4 regions of the Azospirillum sp. ST 5-10 genome follow, and region 1 is predicted to be linked to each of the others. Evidence: riboswitches for the same ligand, from Rfam matches in the RefSeq annotation. Region 1 holds a riboswitch; each other region holds the start of a gene.
What was found. A riboswitch is a leader RNA that binds a small molecule or an ion and turns the genes downstream of it on or off. The one in region 1 is predicted to bind cobalamin.

Region 2: linked by a shared signal. The riboswitch ahead of cobW (cobalamin biosynthesis protein CobW) and the one ahead of ACSBPG_RS19175 (TonB-dependent receptor plug domain-containing protein) in region 1 are both predicted to bind cobalamin.
Region 3: linked by a shared signal. The riboswitch ahead of ACSBPG_RS05910 (CbtB domain-containing protein) and the one ahead of ACSBPG_RS19175 (TonB-dependent receptor plug domain-containing protein) in region 1 are both predicted to bind cobalamin.
Region 4: linked by a shared signal. The riboswitch ahead of cobN (cobaltochelatase subunit CobN) and the one ahead of ACSBPG_RS19175 (TonB-dependent receptor plug domain-containing protein) in region 1 are both predicted to bind cobalamin.

What each region holds. Positions count from the first base shown of each region.
Region 1 is NZ_JBPJSP010000017.1:130,284-135,006, forward strand. Features, by position in the region: gene ACSBPG_RS19160 (dienelactone hydrolase family protein) at 1-415, opposite strand, end outside; gene ACSBPG_RS19165 (cupin domain-containing protein) at 549-1,019, shown strand; gene ACSBPG_RS19170 (UDP-glucuronic acid decarboxylase family protein) at 1,029-2,006, opposite strand; cobalamin riboswitch at 2,239-2,437, shown strand; gene ACSBPG_RS19175 (TonB-dependent receptor plug domain-containing protein) at 2,608-4,473, shown strand; gene ACSBPG_RS19180 (ABC transporter ATP-binding protein) at 4,502-4,723, shown strand, end outside.
Region 2 is NZ_JBPJSP010000002.1:412,074-416,796, reverse strand. Features, by position in the region: gene hutC (histidine utilization repressor) at 159-926, shown strand; gene ACSBPG_RS04245 (THUMP domain-containing class I SAM-dependent RNA methyltransferase) at 1,066-2,193, shown strand; cobalamin riboswitch at 2,360-2,575, shown strand; gene cobW (cobalamin biosynthesis protein CobW) at 2,880-3,920, shown strand; gene cobG (precorrin-3B synthase) at 3,957-4,723, shown strand, end outside.
Region 3 is NZ_JBPJSP010000003.1:344,275-348,997, reverse strand. Features, by position in the region: gene cobN (cobaltochelatase subunit CobN) at 1-1,517, shown strand, start outside; cobalamin riboswitch at 1,592-1,804, shown strand; gene ACSBPG_RS05910 (CbtB domain-containing protein) at 1,950-2,168, shown strand; gene ACSBPG_RS05905 (CbtA family protein) at 2,179-2,889, shown strand; gene ACSBPG_RS05900 (tripartite tricarboxylate transporter substrate binding protein) at 3,105-4,070, shown strand; gene ACSBPG_RS05895 (tripartite tricarboxylate transporter TctB family protein) at 4,150-4,635, shown strand; gene ACSBPG_RS05890 (tripartite tricarboxylate transporter permease) at 4,629-4,723, shown strand, end outside.
Region 4 is NZ_JBPJSP010000003.1:349,496-354,218, reverse strand. Features, by position in the region: gene ACSBPG_RS05925 (TRAP transporter permease) at 1-1,789, opposite strand, end outside; gene ACSBPG_RS05920 (GntR family transcriptional regulator) at 1,933-2,712, shown strand; cobalamin riboswitch at 2,753-2,964, shown strand; gene cobN (cobaltochelatase subunit CobN) at 3,085-4,723, shown strand, end outside.

The DNA.
Region 1 (4,723 bases):
CGGCCAGGTCGGGGCGGCCGCCACGCGACACCACGGCGCCGACATGGTCGTGCTCGGCGGCGCGCGCCGCCGCGATCAGCGCCGCCGCGGCGCCGGTCGACGCGCCGAAATAGCCGATCGGGAGATCGGCGCGGCCGGTGCGCTCGTGGACGAAGCGGGTGGCGAGGATCAGCCGCTCGGCCAGGAGGTGGACGTCGAACACGTTGGCGCGGTCGTGCCCCTCCTCTTCGGTCAGCAGGTCGAACAGCAGCGTGCCGAAGCCGGCCTCCTGGAAGGCGGCGGCGGCCCGGCGGTTGCGCGGGCTGTGACGGCCGCTGCCGCTGCCGTGCGCGAAGACGATCACCGCTGCGGCCTGCGCCGGCAGCGTCAGGGTTCCCTCCAGCCCGACGGGGAGAATGCGGACCTCCTGTTCCATGCCGTCCTCCTTTCTTCGTCGTCACCAACAGGCCGGCCGTCGCAAGCGTCCCCGCGTTTGACGGTCCCGCCGGCGGCCGGCATCCTGTGAACCATGCTGCGCCTCGTGCCGTCCGCAGAGAAGAGGGAACGCCATGCCGACCGATGCGTCCAATCCGCCCGTCCTCGACGCCGCCCCGCTGCGCGGGCCCATGGGAGCCACCGGCTACCCCGAACCGTACCGCCACCGCGTCGCCGGACGGGCCAGGGCGAGGCTGGGCGACCGTTTCGGGCTGACCAACTTCGGGGTGAACGTGACCCGCCTGGAACCCGGTGCGGAGTCGGCGCTGCGCCACTGGCACACCCGGCAGGACGAGTTCGTCTACGTGCTCGAAGGCGAGCTGGTGCTGGTGACCGATGCCGGCGAGCACGTGCTGCGTCCGGGCATGTGCGCCGGCTTCCCCGCCGGGGCGGAGAACGGCCACCACCTCGTCAACCGCGGCACCGTCGCCGCGGTCTATCTGGAGGTCGGCGACCGCACCGCCGGCGACGAGGCGCGCTACCCCGACGACGACCTGCTGTACCGCGACGGCGGCTATTTCCACCGCGACGGCACGCCCTGGTGAGGCCGCCGGCTACTCCGCCGCGGCGCGCAGCGCCCGGCCGCCGAGCAGCGTGTCGAAGTGGGCGATGGTGCGCTTCAGGCCCTGCTCCAGCGGCACCTTCGGCTGCCAGCCCAGCACCTCGCGGGCGGCGGCGATGTCGGGACGGCGCTGCTTGGGGTCGTCGCGCGGCAAGGGCCGGTGGACGAGCCGCGAGCGCGAGCCGGTGAGGGCGATCACCGTCTCGGCCAGCTCGCGGATGGTGAACTCCCCGGGATTGCCGATGTTGATCGGCCCGGTCACCGCCGCCGGGCTGGCCATCAGCGCCAGGAATCCGTCGATCAGGTCGTCGACGTAGCAGAAGGAGCGGGTCTGCGAGCCGTCGCCGTAGATGGTGATGGGCTCGCCGCGCAGCGCCTGCATGATGAAGTTGGACACCACGCGGCCGTCGTTGGGGTGCATGCGCGGGCCGTAGGTGTTGAAGATCCGCACCACCTTGATCTCCAGCCCGTGCTGGCGATGGTAGTCGAAGAACAGCGTCTCGGCGCAGCGCTTGCCCTCGTCGTAGCAGGCGCGCGGGCCGATCGGGTTGACGTGCCCCCAGTAGCCCTCCGGCTGCGGATGGACGAAGGGATCGCCGTAGACCTCGCTGGTGGAGGCCTGGAGGATGCGCGCCTTCAGCCGCTTGGCAAGTCCCAGCATGTTGATGGCGCCGAGCACCGAGGTCTTGGTGGTCTGCACCGGGTCGTGCTGGTAGTGCACCGGCGAGGCCGGGCAGGCGAGGTTGTAGATCTCGTCCACCTCGACGTAGAGCGGGAACGTCACGTCGTGGCGCATCGTCTCGAAGCGCGGATGGTCCAGGAGGTGGGCGACGTTGCTCCGAGAGCCCGTGAAGTAGTTGTCGACGCACAGGACTTCGCAGCCCTCGGCCAGAAGGCGCTCGCAGAGGTGCGAGCCGAGGAAGCCGGCCCCGCCGGTCACCAGTACGCGCTTGGACGCTGTCTGTCTCACGGTGATCCCTCGTCGGATGGTCGCGGCCGCTTTGCGGGTGGACCGCGTGGGCGTGGATAGTCCGGGAATACTCCCGTCCCGTTGTCCAACACTTCAGGATCACGTGGGGTTCAATGTACCTATGGTCTAGCCCGGTTGCGCCGCCGCGGCCGGGGCGGCTGCCGCCGCCCGGACGACCGGCTTGGCCGGCGCGCCGCGGCGTCCTTGCCTCTTGGCAAGCCCGGCCGCCTGGGCTAAAGCTCCGTCCGACGGTTTCCGCGCGAGCGGATGAAAAGGGAACGCGGTGAAGCCCCGGGCGGGGCCGATTCCGTGGCTGCCCCCGCAACTGTAAGCGCAGAGCGCCCCGCCAGACAGGCCACTGGGAAACTGGGAAGGCGGCCGGGGTGCAGCGACGCGCGAGCCAGGAGACCTGCCGTCGAAGCGCGTCACGCGACCGTCGGACGGGGTGTTCCGGTGGGACGGGAATCGCCGCTTGAGCGGTCCGTTGTGCGGTGGCGCCACCCGGGGGGTGGATCGCGGCATCGGATCTCGTCCGAGCGCACGCGTGCGGCGTGGTCCCTCCCTGGACCGTGTAACACCGTGTCAGGGAAAGCCCCGTCGCATGACGTCTCGTCTCTTCCGTTCCGCCGGGCTGTCCGGCGTCTCCGTCGCGGCCCTGTTCGCCACCCTTCCCGCCGCCGCCCAGGATGTGGCGGAGCCCGTGGTGGTGCCGGACGTGGTGGTCAGCGCCACCCGCCTCGCCACCGCCCCCGACAAGGTGGGCAGCTCGGTGACCGTGATCTCCGGCGAGTCCATCGAGGAGGGCGGCAAGCCGGAGCTGTTCGACGCGCTGCAGGGTGTGCCCGGCGTCAGCCTGTCGCGCAACGGCGGGATGGGCGCCACCTCGACGGTGCGCCTGCGCGGCGCCGAATCGGCGCAGACCCAGGTGCTGATCGACGGCGTGCTGGTCAACGACCCGGCCAACGCCAACGGCGAGTTCGACTTCGACGCCCTCGCCGTCACCGGCATCGACCGGATCGAGGTGCTGCGCGGGCCGCAGAGCGCGCTCTACGGCAACGACGCCATGGGCGGCGTCATCAGCGTCGTCACCAAGCGCGGGCGCGGGCCGCTGAAGGTCAGCGGCCTGGCCGAGGCCGGCAGCCACAACACCTGGCGGCTGTCGGCCGGGGCGAGCGGCGGCACCGAGCGCTTCGGCTACGCCGTCAACGCCACGAGCCTCGGCACCGACGGCTTCTCCGCCTTCCCGGGCGGGGACGAGGCGGACGGTGCGCGCAACCGCGCCCTCACGGCGAAGGTCGGCGCCGACCTCACCGACACCTGGACGGTGGACGTCGCCGCCGGCATCTTCGACCTGCGCAGCGACTACGACGAGACCAGCCGCGACGCGCCCTACGTCAAGGAGAAGACGCTGCGCTACGGCAAGATCGACAACACCGTCTTCCTGCTGGACGGCCGGCTGGAGAACGTGTTCACCCTGTCCGGCACCTCCACCGACCGCTCCTTCGACGAGCCCGGCGGCTACATCCCCCACAGCAACTACAGCGGCAGCCGCTGGACCGCGGAGTACCGGGCCAACTATCAGGTCGACGACACCGACGTGCTGACCGTCGGCGCCCTGCACGAGGTGGAGAGTGCGCGCATCGTCAACGAGGACGGCGGCGTGCGCACCGTCGGCGTCGACGACAGCGTCGACACCAACGCGGTCTACGGCCAGTACCTCCTGGGGCTGTGGGACGACCTGTCGCTGACCTTCGGCGTCCGCCACGACCGCAACGAGGAGTTCGGGCCCAAGACCACCGTCCGCACCGCCGCCGCCTACGCCATCGACGGAACCGGTACGACCCTGCGCGCCAGCATCGGCACGGCCGGCAAGGCGCCGACCCTGTTCCAGCTCTACGACCCGACCTACGGCAACCCCGGCCTGTCGCCGGAGAGCAGCGTCGGCGCCGACGCCGGGGTCGAGCAGACCTTCCTGGGCAAGCGGGCGACGGTCAGCGCCACCGTGTTCTGGAACCGCTTCAGCGACCTGATCGCCTTCGACGACACCTACCAGAACATCGAGGACGCCCGCACCTGGGGCGTCGAGAGCGCCGCCGCCCTTAAGGTGTCGGACGCGCTGCGGCTCACCGCCTCCTACACCTTCCTGCGCGCCGAGAACCTGTCCACCGGCCGCGAGCTGCCGCGCCGGCCGCACCATCAGGCGAGCCTCGGCGCGGTCTGGCAGGTGACCGACGCGGCGCGGGTCGGCGGCACCCTGCGCTTCGTCGGCGAGCAGCTCGACAGCACCTACACCAACATCCGCAACGACGCCTACACCGTCGTCGACCTGCAGGCGAGCTACGCGGTGACCCCGGCGGTGTCGGCGTTCGGCCGCATCGAGAACCTGTTCGACGCCGACTACCAGGAGGTGGCGCGCTACAATTCGTCGGGCCGCGCCTTCTACGCCGGCATCAAGGCCAGCTTCTGAGGCGCGGCGGAACCGGGGGAGGGAGGGCATGGCGCGCATCGAGGCCGACGGCGTCCGCGTCGCGCTCGGCGGCCGGCCGGTGCTGCGGGGCGTCTGCGTCGCCGCGGCGGCGGGCGAGGTGGTCGGGCTGATCGGCCCGAACGGCAGCGGCAAGACGACGCTGCTGGGCACCCTGGCCGGCCTGGTCGAGCGCGGCGGCGGCGCCGTCCGCCTGGACGGCCGCGACGTCGCCGCCCTGCCGCCCGAGGAG
Region 2 (4,723 bases), on a different contig from region 1:
TGAGCGCCTGGGTCCCCGGGAACGCGCCTGAAACCCGCTCCAATCATCACGGGATCGTTGATTTTGCGGCGAGAAGGACGCATAGGTTTAGCGACGATCGCGCGAGTCGTCGGGGGCGCACCGCGCCCTCGCTCGCGCCCGCCAACGGAGAGCATGTCATGACAACTGCGGTAGCGCGCCCCGTCGGCGTTGACGGCGATGCCGGGCCGGGCCGCGGGGCGCCGCTCTACGAGACGGTCAAGCGGTTCGTCCGCGACCAGATCGAGAGCGGCGAATGGCCGGCCCACCACCAGATCCCGTCGGAGAACGAGATCGTCTCGACGCTGGGCGTCAGCCGCATGACCGCCAACCGGGCGCTGCGCGAGCTCGCCACGGAGGGGGCGATCGTCCGCATCAAGGGGAAAGGCTCGTTCGTCGCCCCGAAGAAGGGCAGCTCGCCCTTCCTCGAGATCCGCAACATCGCCGACGAGATCACCCGGCGCGGCCACAAGCACACGGCGAGGATCGTTCTCAACCACGAGGAAAGGGCCCTGCCCGAGGTCGCCGATTCCCTGGACGTGGAGATCGGCGGCGCCGTCTTCCACACCATCATCGTCCATTACGAGAACGACATGCCGATCCAGATCGAGGACCGGTTCGTCAGCCCGGACGCGGTGCCCGCCTATATGGAGCAGGACTTCCTCACGCTCACGCCCAACGCCTACCTGACCCGTGTCGCGCCGATCACGGGAAGCGAGCAGGTGGTCGAGGCGGTCTCGCCGCAGCCCTGGGAATGCAAGCTGCTGGCGATTTCCCGCGCCGAGCCGTGCCTGATGGTGCGGCGGACGACGTGGTCCGGTCCGCGCAAGATCACCGCCGTCCGCCTGCTGTATCCCGGCTCGCGCTACCGCCTGGAAAGCGCCGCGGCGGCCGGCGCCGAGGGGTGATGTACATACAAGGCGGACCGGAGCGCGCGCCGCGAGGCGACCGGACGCCCCGCACCCCGCCGGCGACGGGTCCGGGACGGCCGGTCGGCCGCCGGAGAAAGATGTCGATGACGCCCCGCCGGCGCGCTATGTAGGCGGGATGAACACAGACGACGGTTTCGAGATCTTCGTGGTGACCTCGCCGGGCCTGGAGGCCGTGCTCTGCGACGAACTGCGGGCGAAGGGGTTCGCCGAGCCCACGCCGGTCAAGGGCGGCGTGACGGTCCGCGGCGGCTGGCCGGAGGTCTGGCGGGCGAACCTCGAGGTCCGCGGCGCCACCCGCGTCCTCGCCCGCATCGGCGCCTTCCGGGCCTTCCATCTCGCCCAGCTCGACAAGCGGGCGCGCCGCCTGGCGTGGGGCGACGTGCTGCGGCCCGACGTGCCGGTGCGCGTCGAGGCGGCCTGCAAGGGGTCCCGCATCTACCACGCCGGGGCGGCGGCGCAGCGCATCGAACGGGCGATCCACGAGGAACTCGGCGCCCCGGTTGCGCCCGACGCCGACGTCAGCATCAAGGCGCGCATCGACGACGACCTGTGCACCATCAGCGTCGACACGTCGGGCGAGTCCCTGCACAAGCGCAACCACAAGGAGGCCGTGCACAAGGCGCCGATGCGGGAGACCCTGGCGTCGCTGTTCCTGCGCCAGTGCGGCTACGACGGCGGCGAGCCCGTCGTCGACCCGATGTGCGGGTCGGGGACCTTCGTCATCGAGGCGGCCGAGATCGCCGCCGGCCTCGCCCCCGGCCGGTCGCGGCGCTTCGCCTTCGAACGGCTCGCGACCTTCGACGCGGCGGCTTGGCAGCGCCTGCGCGGCACCGGCGCCGGCGCCGCGGCCGGGACCGTCCCGGCCGTCCGCTTCCACGGCAGCGACCGCGACGCCGGCGCGATCGCCATGAGCCGGGCCAACGCGGAGCGGGCCGGCGTCGCCGGGCTGACGGAGTTCCGCCAGCACGCGGTCAGCGACCTCGTCCCGCCGGAGGGGCCGCCCGGCCTCGTCATCGTCAACCCGCCCTACGGCACCCGCATCGGCGACAAGAAGCCCCTGCACGCCCTCTACCACGCCCTCGGGCAGACGCTCCTGTCCCGGTTCTCCGGCTGGAGGGTGGGGCTGGTGACGAGCGAGCCGTCGCTCGCCAAGGCGTCGGGCCTGCCCTTCGCGCCGCCGGCCGTCACGGCGTCGCACGGCGGCGTGCGCGTGTCCCTGTTCCAGACCGGCCCGCTGGCGTGACGGCGGGGCGGCCGCCGGGAGCGGCCGGGCAGGGTGATCGCATTTGGTTGTTTTGCCCTCCCCCGCCCCGGGAGAGGGAGAATTCCAGCGTCCGCCACAAGAGCCAAATTCAAGTGCGGTGACCCTGCCGGCCGCTCCGCCGGCTCTTGCAATCCGCCGCGGGGCCTGCGATGGTGGCGGCGATGGTGCCCCCGAACCGTCGGGTCCGGGGGGTAAAAGGGAACGCGGTGAGGACGGCGACGTCCGAAGCCGAGGCTGCCCCCGCAACTGTGAGCGGCGAGCCCACCCTCCACGAAACCACTGGCCCCCTGCGGGGCTGGGAAGGTCGGGGGGCGGGCGGCGACCCGCGAGCCAGGAAACCTGCCATCGTCCGATCAATCCAACCCGCCGGGTGGGCGGAGAGAGGACGTTGACCCATGCCGTGTGTCGCCGCTTTCGCCGGCAGGCCCCTTGCCGTGCGCCCGACCGGACCCGCTGCCGCCGCGGCGGGAGCCGAACCGCCGGGCGCCTTCCCGCCGTCCGGCGGGCAGCCGTCCGCGCCCCTTCCCCGTCGCTGACCCCCCGACCATGGTCGGGCGGCCCTTCCCGGCCGCCGTGCCCGCGGACCCGACCGCGGGCGCGGCGCCGTCCGCCGCGCGCCGGTGGCCGGCCGGCGCCGACCGTTCCTCCCGCCGGAGACGCCTCCCATGACCGCTGCCCTTCGCGCGAAGGTCCCCGCCACCGTCGTCACCGGCTTCCTCGGCGCCGGCAAGACCACCCTGATCCGCAGCCTGCTGGAGCAGGCGAACGGGCGCCGGCTGGCGCTCATCGTCAACGAGTTCGGCGACGTCGGCGTCGACGGTGAGATCCTGCGCGCCTGCGGCGTCGAGGGCTGCCGCGACGACGACGTGATCGAGCTGGCCAACGGCTGCCTGTGCTGCACCGTCGCCGACGACTTCGTGCCGGCCATCGAGGCGCTGCTGGCCCGCCCCGCCCCGCCCGAGCACATCCTGATCGAGACGTCCGGGCTGGCCCTGCCCAAGCCGCTGGTCAAGGCCTTCAACTGGCCGGCGGTGCGGACGCGGGTCACCGTCGACGGGGTGGTCGCCGTGGTCGACGCGGCCGCCGCCGCCGAGGGCCGCTTCGCCCCCGACCCGGCGGCGCTGGCGGCGCAGCGCCGGGAGGCGGGCACCGTCGACCACGAGACGCCGATCGAGGAGGTGTTCGAGGACCAGCTCCTCTGTGCCGACCTGATCGTCGTCAACAAGACCGACCTGGTCGACGAGGCCGGGCTGGACCGGGTGGAGGCGCTGATCCGCGCCGCCCTGCCGCGCGAAGCCAAGCTGGTGCGCACCGCCGGCGGCCGCGCCGACCCGCGCGTCCTGCTGGGGCTGGCCGCGGCGGCGGAGGACGACCTGGCGCGCCGCCCCAGCCATCACGACGGCGCCGACGAGCACGACCACGACGACTTCACCAGCTTCGTCGTCGAGCTGGCGCCGCAGGCCGATCCGGAGGCGCTGACGGAGCGCCTGCGCGGCATCGCCGCCGCCCACGGCGTGCTGCGCCTGAAAGGCTTCGTCGACGTGCCGGGCAAGCCCATGCGGCTGCTGGTGCAGGGGGTGGGCGTCCGCGTGCAGGCCCATTTCGACCGGCTGTGGACGCCGGGCGAGCCGCGCGTCGGCCGGCTCGTGGTGATCGGCGAGACCGGGCTGGACCGCGCGGCGGTGGAGGCGGCGCTCGCCGGCTGATCCATGCGGCTGTCCAAGGAGAGGGGAGAGATCGTCATGACCGGCCCGACCGCGGCGTCCCGGCCGCGACGGCGCGGCGCCTGTCCCGGCGTGCTGGCGCCCATGGCGGTGGGCGACGGGCTGCTGGTGCGCCTGCGGGTGCCGGCCGGCGCGCTGCCCGCCGCCGCCGCGCGGCGCGTCGCCGCCCTCGCGGCCGGCCACGGCAACGGCCTGCTGGAGCTCAGCCACCGCGGCAACCTGCAGATCCGCGGCGTGCGGACGGCGTCCATGCCGGCGGTGACGGAGGTCCTCGGGGCCCTCGGCCTGGTGGCGGCGGATGCGGCCAGCGAGGCGGTGCGCAACGTCCTGTCCGCCCCCGCCGCCGGCATCGACGGGCAGGCGCTGCTCGACGTGCGGCCGCTGGCGCTGGCGCTGGACGCGCGCCTGGCGGCCGATGCCGGCCTGCACCGCCTGCCGCCCAAGTTCGGCTTCGTGATCGACGGCGGCGGCCGCGCCCACCTCGCCGACAGCCGCGCCGACCTGCGCTTCGACGCCGTCGCGACGCCGGACGGCGCGCGCTTCCGGGTGGCGGCCGGCGGCGCCCTGGCCGACGCCGTGCCGCTCGGCCTGTGCGCGCCCGACGCCCTGGTGGCGACCGCGGCCGCCGCCGCCACGGCCTTCCTGGAGCTGCGCTCCGCCCTGGCGGAACCGCCGCGGCGCATGGCCGGGCTGGTGGCGGCGTGCGGAGCGGCCGGGCTGCGGACCCGCGTCGCCGGCCTCGCCCCGCTCGACGACCCGGCGCCGCCGGTGCGCCCGGCCCGCGC
Region 3 (4,723 bases), on a different contig from region 1:
ACCTCGGCCTGCCGACGCAGACCCTGTTCACGGCCGATCCCGGCGCGCGCTGGGACGGCCCGCCGGTTCCCGGCGCGCGCAGCCGCACGGTCGGCGACGTGCGGGCCGCGCTCGACGGCATCGCCGCCGGGCTGGTCGCCGGCGCCCGCCCCTGCCCGCCGGACTGGACCGGCACGGCGGCCGTCCTCGCCGCCCTGGCCGGCGAGCTCGCCCCCGCCGTCGACGCCTGCGGCCCGGCCGAGATGGCGGCGCTGCTCGACGGGCTGGACGGCCGCTTCGTGCGGCCCGGCCCCGGCGGGTCGCCGGCGCGCGGGCGCGCCGACACCCTGCCGACCGGCCGCAACCTGTTCGCCCTCGACCCCCGCGCCGTGCCGACGCCGGCCGCCTGGACGCTGGGCTGGCAGGCGGCCGGCGCCCTGCTCGCCCGCCACCTGCAGGACCAGGGCGACTGGCCGCGGCGGCTGGTGGTGGACTGCTGGGGCACGCCCGCCCTGCGCACCGGCGGCGACGAGCTGGCGCAGGCGCTGGCGCTGCTGGGCGTGCGCCCGGTGTGGGAGGGCGGATCGGGCCGCGTCACCGGCTTCGAGACCATGCCGGCCGGGGTGCTGGGCCGCCCGCGGGTCGACGTCACCCTGCGCATCTCCGGCCTGTTCCGCGACGTCTTCCCGCAGCAGATCGCCCTGTTCGACCAGGCGGTCCGCGCCGTCGCCGCCCTCGACGAAGGGGACGACGTCAACCCGCTGGCCGCCGCGGCGCGGCGCGACGCGGCCGACCTCGCGACCGCCGGGCTGGACGCCGGCACGGCCCGGCGCCGGGCCACCGCGCGGGTCTTCGGCGCGCCGCCCGGCGGCTACGGCACCGCGCTGTCGGACATGGTCGCGCGGGGCGACTGGAGCGACCGCGCCTCCTTCGGCACGGCCTACCTGGAGGGCGGCTGCCACGCCTACGGTCCCGGGCTCGACGGCGTGGCCCTGCCGGGCCTGTTCCGCCGCCGGGTCGGCGCCGCCGACGCCCTCGTCCACCACCAGGACCAGCGCGAGAACGACGTGCTGTCGCAGGACGACTACTACCAGTTCGAGGGCGGCTTCGCGGCGGCGGCCGCGCTCGACGGCGCCGACCCCGCGCTCTACCACCTCGACAGCGCCGAGCCGGAGCGGGTCGCCGTGCGCACCCTGGGCGAGGAGATCGCCCGCACCCTGCGCGGCCGCGCCGCCAACCCGCGCTGGATCGCCGGCATGATGCGCCACGGCCACCGCGGCGCCGCCGAGATGGCGGTGACCGTGGACACCCTGTTCGCCTTCGCGGCGACGACGCGGGCGGTGCGCGACCACCATTTCGACCTGCTGCACGGCGCCTACGTCGCCGACCCCGCGGTGTGGCGCTTCCTCGCCGAGGCCAACCCGGCGGCCGCCCGCCACATCCTCGACCGGCTGGACGAGGCGCGGGAGCGCGGCCTGTGGCACCCGCGGCGCAACGCCGTCCCGGCGGAGCTGCGCGAACGGCGCGGGACGCTGTAGCCGGGCGCGGCGGCGGCCCGGCAGGCACCGGCAACGCCCCGTCCGTCGCGCGTTGACGCGCTCCGCGGCCACGCTTACAGTCGGCGGCGATGGTTCCCCGACGCCGTCTGGCCAGGGGATTAATAGGGAACACGGTGCGGCCCGAGCGCGAGGGGCCAAGTCCGTGGCTGCCCCCGCAACTGTGAGCGGTGAGCCTGTCGCCACATCACGACCACTGGGCAACCGGGAAGGTCGGCGACCGGCGGCGACCCGCGAGCCAGGAGACCTGCCATCGTTTGTTCGAACCGGCACGCAGGGCGGGGTGTCCCAACGGCGGTGATCGACAGGGCGCGCCGGCGGCACCGCGTCACGCGACGCACCGCGAGCCGGACGCCACCGATCCGCACGGGTTTCCCGTCTTCGTCCTGATCCATTCTGACGGAGGCGACTTCCATGCAGACCCAATCCATTCCCGGCACGGCACCGCACGCTTCGGCGGCCCACGCTTCGGCGACCCATGCTTCAGCGGCCGGGCGCGGCGCCCTCCTTCCCGCGGCGGCGGCGGCCGGTCTCGGGCTGCTCCTGCTGTGGGGCGTGGGGTTCTCGCACATCGACGCGGTCCACAACGCGGCCCACGACACGCGTCACGCCAACGCGTTCCCCTGCCATTGAGGAGCCGGTCATGAGCCAGTTCCGAAAGCTCTTCTTCGTGGCGCTGTGCGCCGGCGTCCTGTCCGGCCTGCTGGTCACGGCGGCCCACCAGGTCGGCGCGGTTCCCATCATCCTGGAAGCCGAAACCTTCGAAGCGGCGGCCGAGGCGGCCGGGCCCGCCGCCCACGAGCACGCCGCCGGGGCCCCCGCGCACGACCACGGCGGCGAGGCCTGGGAACCGGCGGACGGCGTCGAGCGGACGGCGTTCACCGGTCTGGCCAACGTCCTGACCGGCGTCGCCTTCGCCCTGCTCCTGGTGGCGGGCTATGCCGTCGCCGGCGGCGCCGTGACCTGGCGCAGCGGCGCGTTCTGGGGCCTCGCCGGCTTCGCCACCTTCACGCTCGCCCCGGGGCTCGGCCTGCCGCCCGAGGTGCCCGGCACCGCGGCCGCGCCGCTCCTCGACCGTCAGGTCTGGTGGTGCGCCACCGCCCTCCTGACCGGTGGCGGCCTGTGGCTGCTGGCCTTCGCCCGCCGCCCCCTGTGGGCGGCCGTCGCCGTGGCGGCGATCGTCCTGCCCCACCTGGTCGGCGCCCCGCAGCCGGCGGAGCATGCGACCGTGGCGCCGGCGGCGCTCGTCCACCGCTTCATCGTCACCGCGACCGTCACCAGCCTGCTGTTCTGGCTGTGCCTCGGCGTCTCCACCGGCGCCCTCTACCGCCGCTGGGTCCGACACCCGGCGTGATCCGCCGGCCGGCCGCCCGTCCGCGGGCGGCCGGCCTCGCGTCGTGCCCGATCCCCTCCGTTCGGCGTTCTGTACCACAATGCGGGATTGAATTGACTTGCTTCATGTCGGTAGAGCCGCCATTCGTGCGCCAAACGCGACCGCATCGTGGGATTGACATTTCGGCGCGCAGCCGATAGTCCAATGTCGGGAAAGCTGAAAAGGCGGAGGAAACCATGCCCATCCGATCGACGATCCTGGCCACCCTTGCGGGCCTGCTGCTGGCGCCGGCCGCGGCGGACGCGGCGTTCCCGGAGCGGCCGCTGACGATCATCGTCCCGGCCGCCGCCGGCGGCGGCGGCGACACCACGACGCGCATCCTCGCCCGCGAGGTGGAGAAGGCGTTCGGCCAGCCCGTCACCATCGTCAACCAGGGCCAGGGCGGCGGGGTGGTCGGCCTGACGTCCATCCGCCGCGCCGAGCCGGACGGCTACACGGTCGGCCTGCTGTTCCCCTACGCCGGCTACAAGGCGATGGGGCTGGCGGACTTCACCCGCCAGGACTTCACGCCGATCGCCAACTTCAACGGCGATTCCTCCGCCCTCCTGGTCGGTGCCGACTCGCCCTTCCGCGACCTCGCGTCGGCGCTCGACGCGGTCAAGGCGGATCCCGGCCGCTACAAGGTCCATTGCAGCGGCGGCTGCGGCAGCGTCTGGGACGTTCCGGTCGCCGGCATGATGCTCGACTACGGCATCGCCGTGGACAAGGTGGCGTGGATTCCCGGCCAGGGCGCGGCGACCGGGCTGACCGAGCTGGCGTCCGGCGGCGTCGACTTCCAGACCGCCTCGCTGCCGGAGGCGGCGGCGCTCATCAAGGCCGGGCGCGTGCGCCCGCTGGCGGTGCTCAGCCCGACGCCGGTGCCGGGATTCGAGGACGTGCCGACGACGACGGAGGCCATCGGCAGGACGATCGACGGCGGCACGTGGCGCGCCATCGGCGGCCCGGCCGGCCTGCCCGACGACGCCCGGGCGGCCTGGGAGGAGGCGATCCGCAAGGCGGTGGCCAGCGACGGCTTCCGCGAGGCGATGCGCAAGGCGAACTTCGGCGTGAAATGGCTGGACGGCGCACGGCTCGACGCGCTCATGCGCCAGCACGAGACGGACACCGACCGCGTCATGAAGGCGCTCGGCTACGGCAAGTGAGCCGGCCCGGACGCGCCTGCGCCACGGCAAAACCGCGTCGGCCGCCGCGCGCGGCCGATGCCCAGAACGAGTGCCCTTCATGAAAGTCCACGACGTCTTCGTCGGCCTTTTCTTCCTCGCGGCCGGCGCCTTCGTCGCCGCCTACGCCGCGACGCTGACGCCGCCGCGCCATCTCGCATACGGCCCCGGGTTCGTTCCGTCGCTGATCGGCACCGCCATGATGCTCGTCGGCGGCGGCATCGTCCTGACCGCGCTCAGGACGGTGCGCACGGCGCCGCTGTGGCAATGGCCGGACTGGGCGGCCAACCCGCGCGGGCGGTGGCGCTTCGCGGCGCTGCTCGCCGCCATCGCCGCCTACGTCCTGCTGGTCGACGCGCTGGGCTTCCTGCTGACGGCGACGCTGATCCTGCTCGCCCTGTTCGTCGTCGCCGGCATGCGGCCGCCGGCCGCCCTGGCGGTCGGCGTGGCGTCGGCCGCCGCGCTGACCGTCGTCTTCGCCTCGGTCCTCCACGTGCCCCTGCCGTGGGGGCCCCTCCAGAGCGTGTCGGGATGGCTGATATGGTGATCGTCCAGGACGTGATCGGCCGGCTGGCCGACCTCAACCTCTTCCTCGTCATCGCCGGGGCGGCGCTGTACGGCCTGGTGCTCGGCGC
Region 4 (4,723 bases), on a different contig from region 1:
CCGAGCGGAAGGCGGTCACCCACGGATTGCTCTGCGCCAGGGCCGCCGCGGCGAAGGAGGCGAGCGCCACCGGCGGGGTGATCGCGGAGATGACGGCGAAGTAGAAGATGAACATGTGCGCCGCCAGGGGGTCGACGCCGACACGCTGCAGCCCCGGTGCCACCACCGACGCGGCGATGGCGTAGGCGGCGGTCGTCGGCATCCCCATGCCGAGGACGAGGGCGATGACCATGGCGAAGGCGAGCGCCAGCAGCTGGCTGTCGCCGGCGACCGCCAGGATCAGGGCGGAGAAGCGTCCGCCCAGGCCGGTCAGCCCGAGCACGCCGACGATGATGCCGGCGCAGGCGCACACGGCGACGAGTTGGAAGGACTGCCGGGCCGTGCGGTCGAGCGCGTCGAGCACGTCGCCGGCCATCCCGCGCAGGGCCGGCCCGAGCGCCGCCGTGCCGGCCCGCGCCGCCGCCGCGCCGAGCAGCAGCGCCGCGCCGCCGCCGAGCGACAGCCCTGCCACCGCGTTGACCGGCAGGCCGGCGGCGCACAGGGCGGCGAGGAGGGCGAGCGGGGCCGCCAGGAGGTTCGGGTGCAGGTCCAGGCGCGACAGCAGCATCACCAGGACGGACGCGGCGATGCCCCAGGTGCCGGCCGCCACCACCGAGTAGCCGGCGACCAGCAGGACCAGGAGGACCGCCAGCGGGAACAGCAGCAGCGTCCGGCGCAGCAGCGGCCGCAACGCCGGCAGCTCGGCGCGCGGCAGGCCGCGGATGCCGTGGCGCAGCGCCTCCAGGTCGACATGGGCGAAGTTGGCGACGTAGAACAGCAGGCAGGGAAGGACCGCGGCGAGCGCGATGTCGGCGTAGGGGATGCCGGTGACCTCGGCCATGATGAAGGCGCCGGCCCCCATGATCGGCGGCGTGATCTGGCCGCCGGTCGACGAGGTGGCCTCGATCGCCGCGGCCGAGGCGCGGGGATAGCCGACCCGCCGCATCATCGGGATGGTGAAGGCGCCGCTGGCGACCACGTTGGCCACCGAACTGCCGCTGACGGTCCCGAACAGGACGCCGGAGACGACGGCCACCTTCGCCGGCCCGCCGCGCATCCAGCCGAACAGGGCGAAGGACAGGTCCATGAAGTAGGCGCCGGCCCCGGACAGCTGCAGGAACACCGCGAAGGCGACGAACAGCACGATGTACTGCGAGGACGCCGCCGTGGTGATGCCGAAGATCCCTTCCTGGCTGTAGATGAAGGAGAAGAAATGGCTGGCCTCGAAGCCCCTGTGATGGAGCACCCCGGGCATGACGGGGCCGGCGAAGGCGTAGGCGATGAAGACCGCCGCCAGGAGCGGCAGCACCAGCCCGGCGGTGCGCCGCGCGAACTCGATCGTCAGCAGGGTGCCGACGAAGCCGACCGCGAAGTCGGCCGGCGTGGTGATCACGCCGGTGCGCATGATCAGCGCGTCGAGCTCGACCGCGATGTAGGCGGTGCAGCCCAGCGCCGCCAGCGCCGCCAGCCCGTCCCGCGCCGGGATGCCGCGGCGGCGTTCGCCGCTCCAGGTGGCGTAGAGCAGGAAGGCGATGCCGGCGCCGGCGTTGACATGGACGGCCCGGAACAGCCATTCGTCGAGTGCTACGAAGTTCAGCACCACCAGGTGGAACACGGTGTAGGCGATGGCGCACCAGAACAGCCCGACCCGCTGCCAGACCGCGAGATCGCGCACGCGCGCACCGAAATCGAAACGGTCGGCGCTGTCGGCCGCCTCGTGCGCAGCGGTGTCGGAGTGGCTTCCGGACATCTCTTCCCTCCCGGTGGGCGGCTCCGGCCCCGGCGCCGCCAGTTGTCCGTACAACTTCACTTGTTCGGACAATTAGGGGGACGTATGATGGGCTTGTCAAGCATGTTTTCCATGGCGTGGACCGGCGATGGCGGGGTGTTGGGATGAAGACTCGGTATGCGGCGCTAGCCCAGGTGCTGGTTCAGGCCATCCGCTCCGGCCAGTGGCCGGTCGGCTCGCTGCTGCCCGGCGAGGTGGAGCTGGCGCAGCAGCACGGGGTCAGCCGGGCGACGGTGCGGGCGGCCCTCGACCATCTCGAGGAACTGGGCCTCGTGTCCCGCCACCGCGGTCTCGGCACCCGGGTGGAGGCGGTGCGCGCCGGCACCCATTTCCGGCAGACGGTGACCCCCATCGACGACATCATGCAGTTCGCCGGCGACGCGAGGCGCGCCGTCGAGCGGATCGAGGACGTGGTGGCCGACGAGGCGCTGGCGGCCCGCCTGGACGGGCGCCCCGGCCGTCATTGGCTGCACATCGCGCAGCGCCGCCTGGAGCCGGCGACCGACCTGGCGGTCTGCTGGACCGACGTGTACGTCGACAGCGCCTACGCCGACATCCGCCGGGTCGTCCGGCGCTATCCCGGGCTGGTCTGCGACCTGATCGAGGAGCGCTTCGGCGTCTGCGTCGAGGAGATCCGGCAGGAGATCCGGGCGGTCGGCGTGCCCGCCGCCGTCGCCGCCCATCTCGGCGTCGAGCCGGGGGCGCGGGGCCTGGAGCTGACCAGGCGCTACCTGGACCCGCAGGAGCGGGTGATCGAGATCGCCATCAGCGTGCTGCCGGCGGACCGTTTCACCTACACCGTGCGGCTGCGGCGCTCCCCGGGTCCCGGCGCGGCATCGCCCGCCGCAAGCGGCGGCGGCGGGGACGGCGATCCGCCGCCCTGAGGAGGGCGGCGCCGGCGCGCTTGCAATTCGCCGGGGGTGCGGCATAGATGGCGGCGATGGTGCCTGCGGACCGGCCGGTCCGGAGGAACAGGGAACGCGGTGAGGTCGGCCCGACCGAATCCGCGGCTGCCCCCGCAACTGTGAGCGGCGAGCCCCCCTCTCGACGACGCCACTGGCCGGAAGCGGCCGGGAAGGCCGGAGGGCGGGCGACGACCCGCGAGCCAGGAAACCTGCCATCGCCGATCGATCCAGCCCGCCGGGTGTGGCGGAGACAAGGAGCCCGCGATGCCGCCCGCCGCCGATCCGTCGGCCGTTCCCCCGGCCGTTCCCCCGGCCGTCCCGAACCCCCCCGCCAGCGCCGCCGGCTGAGCCATGCATCTGCTCGCCGCGCGCCAGGAGGACCTGGACGCCGGGCCGCAGGCCGTCGATCTCGGCCACGCGCCGGCGGACCTGGTGGTCCTCTCGTTCTCCGACAGCGACCTCGGCGCCCTGGCCGCGGCCTGGACCGCCGGGCGCGACCGGCTGCCCTCGCTGCGCCTCGCCAACCTGGGGGAGCTCGGCCATCCCCTGTCGGTCGACCTCTACGTCGACCGGGTGATCCGCGCGGCCCGGCTGGTGGTGCTGCGCCTGATGGGCGGCGCCGGCTACTGGCGCTACGGCCTGGAGGCGGTCGCCGCCGCCTGCCGCGAGGCCGGGGTGCCGCTGGCCGTGCTGCCCGGCGACGCCCGGCCCGACCCCGGCCTGGAGGGCTACGGCACCCTGCCCGCCGCCGAGTCCCGGCGCCTCCACCGCTACTTCGCCGAGGGCGGGCCGGCCAACATGGCCGGCCTGCTGGCCTGCGCCGCCACCCTGGCCGGCCGCCCGCTGGCCTTCGCGGAGCCGGCGCCGGTGCCGCGCTTCGGCGCCTACGACGGCTGGCGCGGCGCCGTCGACGCGGCGGCGCCGGCGGCGGCGCTGGTGTGCTACCGGGCCTATCTCCAGGCCGGCGACCTCGCCCCCCTGCACGCCCTGGCCGACGCGCTCGCCGCGCGCGGCCTGGCCCCCCGTCTCTTCCACGTGTCCAGCCTGAAGGAGCCGGACGCCGCCGCCTGGATGCGCCGCACCCTGCGGGCGCTGGCGCCGGCGGTGGTGGTGAACGCCACCGGCTTCTCGGCCCGGCTGCCGGAGCAGGACGGCTCGCCTCTCGACGCCGCCGGGGTGCCCGTCCTGCAGGTGGTGCTGTCCACCGGCGGCGAGGAGGCGTGGCGCGCCTCCTCCCGCGGCCTCGGCCCGGCCGACCTCGCCATGAACGTCGTGCTGCCGGAGATGGACGGCCGCATCCTCGCCGGCGCCGTCGCCTTCAAGGCCCCGCGGACCGCGGACCCGGCGCTGCAGTACGCCGAGATCGCCAGCCGCCCGGTGGCGGACCGCGTCGCCGCGGCGGCCGACCGCGCCGCCGCCTGGGTGCGCCTGGGACGGACGCCGCGCGCGGAACGGCGGGTGGCGCTGGTCCTCTCCGACTATCCCAGCGGCGGCCTGGGCGGCGGCGGTGTCGGCCGGGCGGTCGGCCTCGACACGCCGGAGAGCGTGCTCGCCATCCTCGGCGCGCTGGCGGGGGCGGGCTACGCCGTCGACGCCGTCCCGGCGGACGGCGCGTCGCTGATGCGCGCGCTCACCGGGGCGCCGCCCGCCGCGGCGCTGAGCCTCGTCGACTACCGGCGGCTGGCCCCGGCCGCGGTGCGGGCGCGCATCGCCGCCGCCTGGGGAGCGGAGGAGGCCGACCCGCTCGCCGCCGCCGGCGCCTTCCGCTTCCGGCTGGTGCGGTGCGGCGCCGCGCTGGTGGCGGTGCAGCCGAGCCGCGGCCACGGCCCGCTCACCACGGCCCAGCACCACGACCCGGCGACGCCGCCCAGCCACGCGTACCTCGCCTTCTACCTCTGGCTTCGCCACGGGGCGGAGGTCCACGCCCTCGTCCAGGTCGGCGCCCACGGCACGCTCGAATGGCTGCCCGGCAAGGCGGTCGCCCTGTCGG